3 regions of the Lysinibacillus sp. FSL K6-0102 genome follow, and region 1 is predicted to be linked to each of the others. Evidence: riboswitches for the same ligand, from Rfam matches in the RefSeq annotation. Region 1 holds a riboswitch; each other region holds the start of a gene.

Region 1 (3,277 bases):
CCTGACGTAATTCTTCACCAGATAAGGCAATCATTAATGAAATGAGGGAACCTAAAAATGAACTAAAAATAACGCCTGTTAATATCAACGTTTCCATTTTTAATGAGCGGTCTACGAGTCTAGCAAAGCTCATAACAACTACCATCGTAATGATAGCACCAATCATACTGAAGATTGGCAGCGCATACAAACCGACAACAGGTATAGAAATACTAAAAAAGATCGTTAAAACAGCACCAACAGAAGCTCCTGACGAAACCCCTAGTGTATATGGATCTGCTAATGGATTTTTTAATAAACCTTGGAAAGCTGCTCCAGCAATAGCTAGAGATGCGCCTACTAGTCCCGCTAATAACACGCGAGGCAAACGAATTTTCCAAAAGATATTGGCGGCTGTTTCATCAACCGCCTTATTCCACAATACTTCTAATGGAATATGAACCGAGCCTATCGCTACGCCACACCAGATGCTAATAAGAAGAAGCGTACATGTTAATGTATAGGCTAGTGCTATTTTTTTCACTTAAATACCTCAGGATAGATTGCTTTTGCTAATTCTTCTAGACCTTCAGCTAAACGTGGCCCTTGACGACTTGTCGTACTTTCATCTACCTGCACAATCGCATTATTTTTTACGGCATTAATCGTATCAAAGCCCGCACGTTTTGGTATTTTCATTAAAATATCTGGTACATAATGATATGTCACCACGATGACATCTGGATTTTTTGCGATAATTTGTTCTGCATCAATTTTATACCAATTATCGCCATCTACAGCTACATTCTCTGCATTGATCATTTCAAGCATCGCGTTCATAAATGTACCATTGCCAGCTGTATAAATATCTGGCTCATCTGATGCTTCAACTAACACTTTTTTGGGTTCAACATCCTTGACTTTAGACAAAACTTCTTCTACTTTTGCCTTCATATTAGCAACAATTTTTTCTGCCTCTGGCAATTTCCCTGTAGCACGTCCAAGTTGCTCAATTGTTGTATATGTTTCATTAAAGTCTTGTGCATTTTTTACAACAAATACTTTCAAACCTGCTGATTCAAGCTGTGCAATAGCCTCTTCTGAAAGAGACATGCTAGATTCGTGTGAAAAAACGATATCTGGTTTTAAGGCAATAATTTTTTCAATATCGTATTCCATACCGCCAACCTTATCCTTCTCAGCTGCCTCTGGCGGATAATCGTCGTTGTCCGTAACACCAACTATTTCATCATTTAAACCTAGTCCAAAAAGGATTTCAGTATTACTCGGAATAAGTGAAACAATTTTCTCAGGAGGTGCTTCAAGTGTAATGTCCTTACCAAGGGCATCTGTTATCGTCATTGGGAATGTTGCTTCATCCACCTGGGCCGTTTCTTGCTGTGTTTGCTGCTCGTTAGATGGTTTGTTATCTTTTGCTTCCTGCCCACAAGCAGCTAGCAAGCCTACTGCTAAAAATGCTGATAATCCTATTTTCCAAAATTTCTTCATGTGAATCCTCCTTCGTTGATCCGTGCGACATTTCGCTTTACTCTACATCAAAATAAAACCCCTCATCTTTGATCGATGAGGGGGCAAAATCGCACCAAAAAACTGATACAAAATCCACCACCCTATCCTCGTAGGTTGTCATGTCGTTATAAAGGCAGGTCTCCTGGCTAGTGCTACTTGCGATTTTTCAAGCCTTCCCGAAATCTTCAGTGGCATCATTTGAAAAAACTCACACTTACAGTGGCGGGACCGCATCGGAATTACACCGATTTCCCTTTTCACTTTACTTAAGTAAAGAACCTTTATAATATTCAGTTGATTTCATTATACATGAAAATGAAAAAAGTCGCCTCCATTCAAGACGACTCCCCGGCCATTATACAATTTCAGAAAAGTATTGGACTGTTTTCATTTGAGCACCCATTTCTCTTAATGACCATGTCTGTTCTAAATAAACGTCTGCTAGTTTTTCATATTTCCCACCAAATTTATGTGCCCACTCAACCGCTATGACACTTTCATAAAGGTGAGCCATTTTTTCCGCCATACCTTTAGCTTCAAAAGTTTTCGTTGCCTCGTCTAAAGCGCTAAAAATTTGCAGTTTCACAGACATATTCGCCAATTGTTCTTTAACGATTTGTACTAGTAAGCTGTCAGCTAATTTGTCTAATCGTTCCTCCATCTCCTGTACAAACAGTTCATGAGCATGAAACTTATCTACTAAACGAATGAGTTCTAAGGCCAAAATATTAGCCGTCCCCTCCCACACCGTTAACACTTGGGCGTCTCTTAATAAGCGGGGCGTTACAAAGTCTTCTATATAGCCATTACCTCCGTGTAATTCAATTGCCTCACTAGCATAATGAACAGCTTGCTCTGCTGTTTCCTTTTTCATAATGGCAATATATAAACGATTCATAATAAGATCTTGCTGAGTTCCCTGTCCACTTGTCACTTTATCGTATAATTGGATAAGGTCAAAAACTGTCGCTACTTCCACGTGCAACTTAGCTGCAAATTTCCCTAAAGTATCCTGAATCATAGGGTACTGTGTTAAGGGCTTGCCAAATGCATGTCGATTGCTTACATAATGTTTTGCCTCTAAGAAGCCGCGACGCATAATACCAATTGAAGCGACTGCATTACAAATTCTAGAGAGATTTAGTGCTTCTAGCATATAATAAATCCCTTTATTTTGCTCCCCTACAACATAGGCAAGTGTACCATCAAATTCTACCTCACCAGAGGGAACTGCCCGAACGCCTAGCTTATCTTTCAGTCGGCGAATACGTAGATGATTTGTTGTTCCATCTTCTTTGCGCCAAGGAACTGCAAACAATGTTAAGCCTTTGGAACCTGCTGGCGCACCTTCTAGACGTGCCAATACCATCGCTACACCACACATGCCCGCATTGGATGCAAAATATTTTTCACCATATAGACGATAAGCAGTGCCATCCTTTCTCGCCTCCACCACATTTGCACCTACGTCAGAGCCCCCTTGACGTTCTGTTAAAAAGGTCGCACCTTCATATAAATCTGTGTCACCTGTTGCACACACATGTGGTAAAAAACGCTGCTTTACCTCTTCATCTGCATAATGATCTAATAGATAGGCAGTTGCCATTGTCAATGTTACCGGACAATAAAAACCGGGCTCTGCATGTGATAGCAAATAACCTTGTGCAAAGCTATAAACATAATTCCCCTTGTGTCCTAGCTGCGGAATATGCTTGTGTACATAGCCTACAATCCCAGTATTATATGTCTCTTCAATCGTTTTTTTATA
Region 2 (3,277 bases), 660 kb from region 1:
GGTCTTCTGCAAGAGGTGAAGGGATTATGGCAGCAAAATATCCGTGGAGTGCAGTCTATACAAGCCATCGGGTATAAAGAATTATATGATTATTTAGATGGCAAATGTACCCTAGAGGAAGCCCTTGATAGCTTAAAACAAAATTCCCGTCGCTATGCAAAAAGACAGCTTACTTATTTCCGTAATAAAATGGATGTCCATTTTATTACGCCGGATGATCGATTATAAGAATAAAGAAAAATTTCTAAAAATTACTAATTGATAAATTGGTAGAACGTGCTACTATAGGAATGAAGAGGTAGAAAGTTAGTAGGGAGGCTATTTGATGAAATCAATCAATTTGCAAGATACGTTCTTGAACCAACTACGTAAAAACAGTGTTTTTGTAACTGTATTTCTGTTAAACGGATTTCAGTTAAAAGGGACTGTGAAATCATATGATAATTTTACAGTATTACTACTTGATGCTGAAAATAAGCAGCACCTAATCTACAAGCATGCCATTTCTACATTCGTACCAGCAAAACAAATAGAGTTTTTAGAGACAGAAGTATAATAAGTTTGTTAAACAGTTAGTGTTCTCACACTGGCTGTTTTTTTTGCTACAAGCTATAATGATAGTGGAATTTGATATTTTGGAGGACAAAGTTTATGAAAACAATGGAAACAACACAATTATTAGATCTGTTAGATGCAAATGAGGACCTATATATTATCGATGTACGTGAAGAGGATGAAGTAGCCCATGGCATGATCCCAGGTGCTCAACATATTGCACTCGGAACTATCCCTGAACGTTTAGAGGAATTAGATGTAGAAAAGCCATATATTATTGTATGCAAGGCTGGAGCTCGTTCTGCCAATGCGTGTGCTTACTTAGAGGCCCAAGGATTTGATGTAACAAACCTTGAAGGCGGCATGCTGGCTTATGATGGAGAATTAGAATTTAAATAAATCATGAAAAAAGAAAGAGTATACACTCTTTCTTTTTTCATGATTATTTTTTCAAGGGGCATCCATGATAAAATTAAAATTCTCTTCAAAGTTTTTGTAGATATTAACATTTTTTTGTCCCTGCACTTTTGAAGCATAACTAGCAAAGTTTAGACCAGCTCCATAAATTTGTAGTGCTCCATTCGCCAAATCCCCTTTTTGGAGAAGCTCAATGCCATCTTTCAAGAAATTTTGACTCTCCTCGAAATGACACTCCGTAATGTATTTATCACCACTATGAAATAACTTTAAATTTTCTAGTATTTTATTTGCTGTCTCTTCACTGATCGAAGCGTCGATATTGATTAACAACTGATTGATCGGTTTTACGAGTTTGGCATAGAGGCTATCGTGCGTTTCACAGGTTTCAGCAATAGCGTTTCTTAATTGTTTTGCATTCATCGTATCTACTCCTAACTTTTCATCGTTTTACTATTGATACTTACCCTAATTTTAATCATAGAAATAATTTATGTTTACATTGAACAGATTATTAAGGTTTCAACTTTTATGTTCAACATTACTCAGTGAATTGGCAGAACATATGCTATGGAAGGTAGAGATGATTGAAAAGTCTGTAGTTTACTTGTTATGGCAATTGATTCAGTAATGGATTTTTGTACAAGCCGAGTGTTAGACATAGAGAATTCTAAAAAGCACTAATTATGGAAGACTAGGAATCAAGTGAAGGATTCATTTATTGTGACAAGCTCTTGATAAGCTTTTATTGTGAATAGCAGTATGTACTAAGTTAACACTCAAAAAATTTTTTCCTCTTGACACTAAAAAAGTTGTAAAGTAGATTTAACATAATTACATAAAAGCAATAGGTGCCCATTAGGGAGAATAGGGAATAAAGTGAAAAGCTTTAGCGGACCCGCCACTGTATAAGGGAATTTCATAGTGTATGCCACTAGCAAATTGCTGGGAAGGTACTATGAGGTGTTGAACTTGAGCCAGGAGACCTGCCTACATGCTTTAGAAGATATAGATGATGGAAAAGTCTGTAGTTTATTTGTCATGACAATAAACTACAGACTTTTTATTTTGTCTTAATGAGAACGAGAGGAGAAATAATCATGCAATTATTACAAGACACGATTCAAAACATTCAGGGGGCTGATATGAAAAGTATGGAGCAAGCTAGAAAGCGGATTGATGCGCTTTGTAAGCCCCCAGGTAGCTTGGGTAAACTAGAATCACTTGCCGTACAGCTCTCTGGTATAACAGGACAATTATATCCGATGGTCGACAAAAAAGTGATGATTGTCTGTGCTGCAGATCATGGTGTTTGCGAGGAAGGTGTAACCACGAATCCACAAGATGTTACGGTCTTTCAAACATTAAATTTTCCTAAGGGGGGTACAGGCGTTTGTGCGATTGCGGGGATTACCAATGCAAAGGTGGTCACAGTAGATGTGGGTGTAAAAGAAGATATTCCACTTGATGCAGGTGTCATTATTCATAAAATTAAATATGGTACAGATAACATGGCACAAGGTCCAGCTATGGCCAAACAAGAAGCCATTCAATCGATAGAAGTAGGAATCCGTGTGGCCACTGAGGAAATCATAAAAGGTGCTGATGTACTTGGGACTGGAGAAATGGGCATCGGCAATACAACACCAAGTGCTGCGATATTAGCTGTTTTGACGGGATGCAACCCTATCGAAGTAACGGGGTTTGGTGCAGGAGTAGGCCAAGGAGGCATTGCCTATAAAGCGGCAGTTATTGAAAAAGCAATTACCTTAAATAAGCCTAATCCAAATGATGTTATTGATGTTCTGGCTAAGGTTGGAGGGTTAGAGATAGGGGCGATGACAGGTATTATTCTTGGCGCTGCTGCCCATCGTAAACCTGTTGTCATTGATGGATTTATTTCGACTATAGCCTCCCTCATTGCTTATAAGCTCGAACCAAAAGTAATCGATTATATCATTCCTTCCCATGCTTCAGAGGAACCAGGGGCAAAAATTGCCGCTGCCTTACTAGGCATTGAACCAATGTTGCACATGAATATGCGTTTAGGCGAAGGTTCTGGAGCAGCCTTAGCCTTTCCTATTTTAGATGCAGCTTGCTCGATGATGAAAAACATGGTGACTTTAGAAGAATCAATGCAGTTGTTAAAAAGATAAAAACAATAAAACAGCCAATGACTTAATTTTTGGTCATTGGCTGAATGATATTTATGCACGATTTAATTTTCGTAATGGCAAGCGCCACTTCATCATATAGGAAAGAATACGTAAAGCTGTAATCACTGCGAATAAAATATAAAGGAAAA
Region 3 (3,277 bases), 2.0 Mb from region 1:
CAAAGATTTCAAACGGATAGCCTGATTCAAATTGTGCTTTTTTCACCTCTGTGTAAAGCTTGCGTGCATTTAAACGTTTAATTTTACGAATTTTAGGGTTATCAAGTAGCTCGTAGTACATGTCTGAAATAGAAATTTCAGACATACGTTTGCCATATTCTTTAAAAATATCGTATGGGCTAAACAAAACAATATCCTTATCACGTTTCATCAGTTCGAAGAAAATACTAGGTATAATAATCCCTGTTGAAAGGGTAGCGAGGCGAATTTTATCATCAGCATTTGGTTTTTTTGATGAAATGAAATTTTCTATGTCTGCATGGAAAATATTTAGATAGACAACACCTGAGCCATTTCGTTGCCCTAACTGATTAGAATAACTGAAAGAATTTTCTAACAGTTTCGCTACTGGGATGACACCACTTGCACGATTTAATATCTCTTTAATTGGATCACCTAATGGACGTAAATCTGTTAAGTTGACCCCAACTCCACCACCAAGGCGTGATAGCTCTAAACAATAGCCAATATTTTCAGCAATACTATTCATGGAGTCATCCATTGATAATTTAAAGCAGCTTACTAATTCACCACGTGCTTTCTTGCCACTATTCAATGCAGTTGGTGTGGCAGGTTGATAGGCTTCCATCATCGCTTCGACAGAACGTTCTGCTAAAGCTGTGTTGCCTTGAGCTAAATACAAAGCAATAATAACAATACGATCCTCATATTTTTCTAAAATCTCTTCGCCGTCACGACTTTTCATAGCATAGCTATCATAAAACTTGCTGGCGCTCATAAAGGATGGGAAACGGAAATTATAATCATAGGCTTTTTTATACAACTTCTTAATAAATTCCATTTCGTACATGTCGATAAATGCTTTCTCATAGTAGCCCTCATCAACTAAATAGCGGATTTTTTCCTCAATATCTATAAAATAACGCAAACGTACGTTGACATACTCTAAAAAGTAGCGGCGCGTAGCTTCACGATCTTTTTCTAACTCAAGTAATCCAGTTGTACTATAACGATTCAGTACGTCATTATTAAGCTTTAAATAGGTTTTCATCTCATTACCCTCGTTTCATAAAACGTTTGTATTGCTTCATAATCTGTTTGATTGCCTCGTAAATCTAATTTCCTTACTAAGGGTACATGATAGGTAGTAGCAATTTTCTCACCAGCAGCGCCAAATACATGATGGCCAAAGTTACTATTGCCACTGGCAACTACTCCTTTACAAAAATCTCTGTTTTTTTCTAAAAAGCGTTGCACCTTCGCTGGAATGTCACCTAAACCATCTGTGTAGGTAATTAAAAGATACGGCTTATTCAGTCGCAATTCTTCAGAGAGCTCGATAGCTTCTGCCTTTAATTTGGATACAACATTTCGGACATTGCCTGTACGACTTGCATAAACGATCATAGGGTAATCAACTCAATTTGAGAAACAATTTCCTGAACATCTCCTATAAAGGTTTCATTCATTTCTAAAACAGGCACACTTAAAAAACCTGCATCTATAATGGTTTGCTTAGCTTGTTCATCGTGATCAATGTTAACAATTTCTGCTTCAAGTCCTGCACGTTGTAATTCAGATTTTACCCACAGGCATTTTGGACAAATTGTTTTCGTATAAAGTTTCATAGAAATCCCTCTTTTCATAAAATAAAAAGGCTATCTCTTTAAGAGAGATAGCTAAAATGGAAACGTTAACATACTAAAAATACCGACGTTCCCATCTCTTAATCCCCGAAGAAATGATTAATTTGTTTTATAAAGGCAGGTCTCCTGGCTTTGCTTCATTCTCTGATTTCCTTCCCATGCGCATGCACAGTGGATGCTATCATCGTCAGCTTAACAGTTGCGGGGACAGCGTCGGAATTGTACCGAACTTCCCTTTTAAACTACATATAGTAGTACCTTAGTAAAACGAACACAATATATTGTTGTTGTTCAATAGTTTTAAGTTTACCATCCTTCAAATGAAAAGTAAATCTAGATTCTAAACTTCTTTATTTTTGGATTATTCAGTATTTTTAATTATGTAGTTCCAAATAGATTACCACTAATCACTTATACCCAAATCAAAAATCTATTTTTAACGATGTACGTGATTTTCTATTAAAATGGATCTAGAATTCTAATTTGAGTTTAAAGAAATCTTCTATTTTATGTACCATTGAAAAATAGTTGTCTCTATCGTAAGTCCTGAAATAATGATCATCTCTTACCCATTTCAAATGATGCTCATTACATTAATAAAGAGCATGCTTTTATCATAACATGCTCTTACCATTCTATCATTGGGATTATAGTCTAACCTTAACCTCAGTCCCGTCCTGAGCTTTGACATCGACTAGCACAAGTCCTTTATAATTTTGTAGTTCCTTGATAATCGGCTTTAACATTTCTTTGTCGATGAGGGGAAAGGTAAAGTCTATTTTCTTTTTATCGAAGTATGCCTTTGTCCACTTATTGGCTTGTTGCTGAATCCATTTAGAAGTTAAAATGGAGAGGACAATGGTTAGCACAGTATAGGGAACAGGGACGGTAAAGCGAACGTCTTTTGCTTTCACTTTTACATGCATCATTCGTCGCCTCTACTCAATGAAGACTGCAACGGAATCTCCGTTTGCTGATTTTATATCTACAATTTGTCCATCTAGTTCATTTTCAATTGCTTCAAGAAGAAGATTGATGTCGATATCTTTTACGTATTTTTCAGATTGCGGAATACTTGCAGCGATGCTGTGTCCTGCCATCAATACGGCTTTGACAAGTTTAATTGGTAAATTTACCGTGACATTATCATTTTCGGTGGATACAACACGGACCTTTAACGTTTTATCTAAATACTTTGTTTTTTCCACAAATTTATTCTCTGATTCTTCTTTCTGTTGTAGCACTTGAATCAGCTCTGATCCTTTATCCGCATCAATTTTGCCCTCTTGAATCATCGTTAACACTTTTGTAATTTCCTCTTTCATGGTCGTTCCTCCCTATTCGTCTTTTAAGAGCTTTATGGCTTCATCTGTTGTGATTTCGCCATTTTCAAGCATGCTTACAATTTTTTTCTCATCTACTTCATTTTTCTTCTTTTGAGCATAGCCAAGGGATGAAATAATATCATTTAGCTTGCCTCGAACTGTTGGATACGAAACCCCCAGTTCCTTTTCAACCTCTTTAATATTTCCTCGGCAGGTTAAAAATACTTCCACAAAATGAAGCTGATCCTGTGATAAGGATGCTAGCTTCGACAATTCAAACTCATT

What was found. Region 1 has a riboswitch for cobalamin ahead of NYE73_RS02725 (ABC transporter substrate-binding protein). Riboswitches for the same ligand answer to the same signal wherever they lie in the genome.
Region 2: it holds a riboswitch for cobalamin, as region 1 does, so the genes downstream of both, cobT (nicotinate-nucleotide--dimethylbenzimidazole phosphoribosyltransferase) here and NYE73_RS02725 (ABC transporter substrate-binding protein) in region 1, are expected to answer to the same signal.
Region 3: it holds a riboswitch for cobalamin, as region 1 does, so the genes downstream of both, NYE73_RS12925 (glutaredoxin family protein) here and NYE73_RS02725 (ABC transporter substrate-binding protein) in region 1, are expected to answer to the same signal.

Annotation. Positions count from the first base shown of each region.
Region 1 covers NZ_JBBOPH010000001.1:570,923-574,199, reverse strand. The annotation lists gene NYE73_RS02730 (FecCD family ABC transporter permease) at 1-523, opposite strand, end outside; gene NYE73_RS02725 (ABC transporter substrate-binding protein) at 520-1,488, opposite strand; cobalamin riboswitch at 1,625-1,807, opposite strand; gene NYE73_RS02720 (acyl-CoA dehydrogenase family protein) at 1,865-3,277, opposite strand, start outside.
Region 2 covers NZ_JBBOPH010000001.1:1,229,696-1,232,972, forward strand. The annotation lists gene miaA (tRNA (adenosine(37)-N6)-dimethylallyltransferase MiaA) at 1-228, shown strand, start outside; gene hfq (RNA chaperone Hfq) at 326-556, shown strand; gene NYE73_RS05735 (rhodanese-like domain-containing protein) at 652-954, shown strand; gene NYE73_RS05740 (hypothetical protein) at 1,006-1,395, opposite strand; cobalamin riboswitch at 1,805-1,980, shown strand; gene cobT (nicotinate-nucleotide--dimethylbenzimidazole phosphoribosyltransferase) at 2,073-3,128, shown strand; gene NYE73_RS05750 (trimeric intracellular cation channel family protein) at 3,180-3,277, opposite strand, start outside.
Region 3 covers NZ_JBBOPH010000001.1:2,558,872-2,562,148, reverse strand. The annotation lists gene nrdE (class 1b ribonucleoside-diphosphate reductase subunit alpha) at 1-1,072, opposite strand, end outside; gene nrdI (class Ib ribonucleoside-diphosphate reductase assembly flavoprotein NrdI) at 1,069-1,428, opposite strand; gene NYE73_RS12925 (glutaredoxin family protein) at 1,425-1,649, opposite strand; cobalamin riboswitch at 1,767-1,944, opposite strand; gene NYE73_RS12920 (hypothetical protein) at 2,315-2,596, opposite strand; gene NYE73_RS12915 (SHOCT-like domain-containing protein) at 2,606-2,992, opposite strand; gene NYE73_RS12910 (DUF2089 domain-containing protein) at 3,005-3,277, opposite strand, start outside.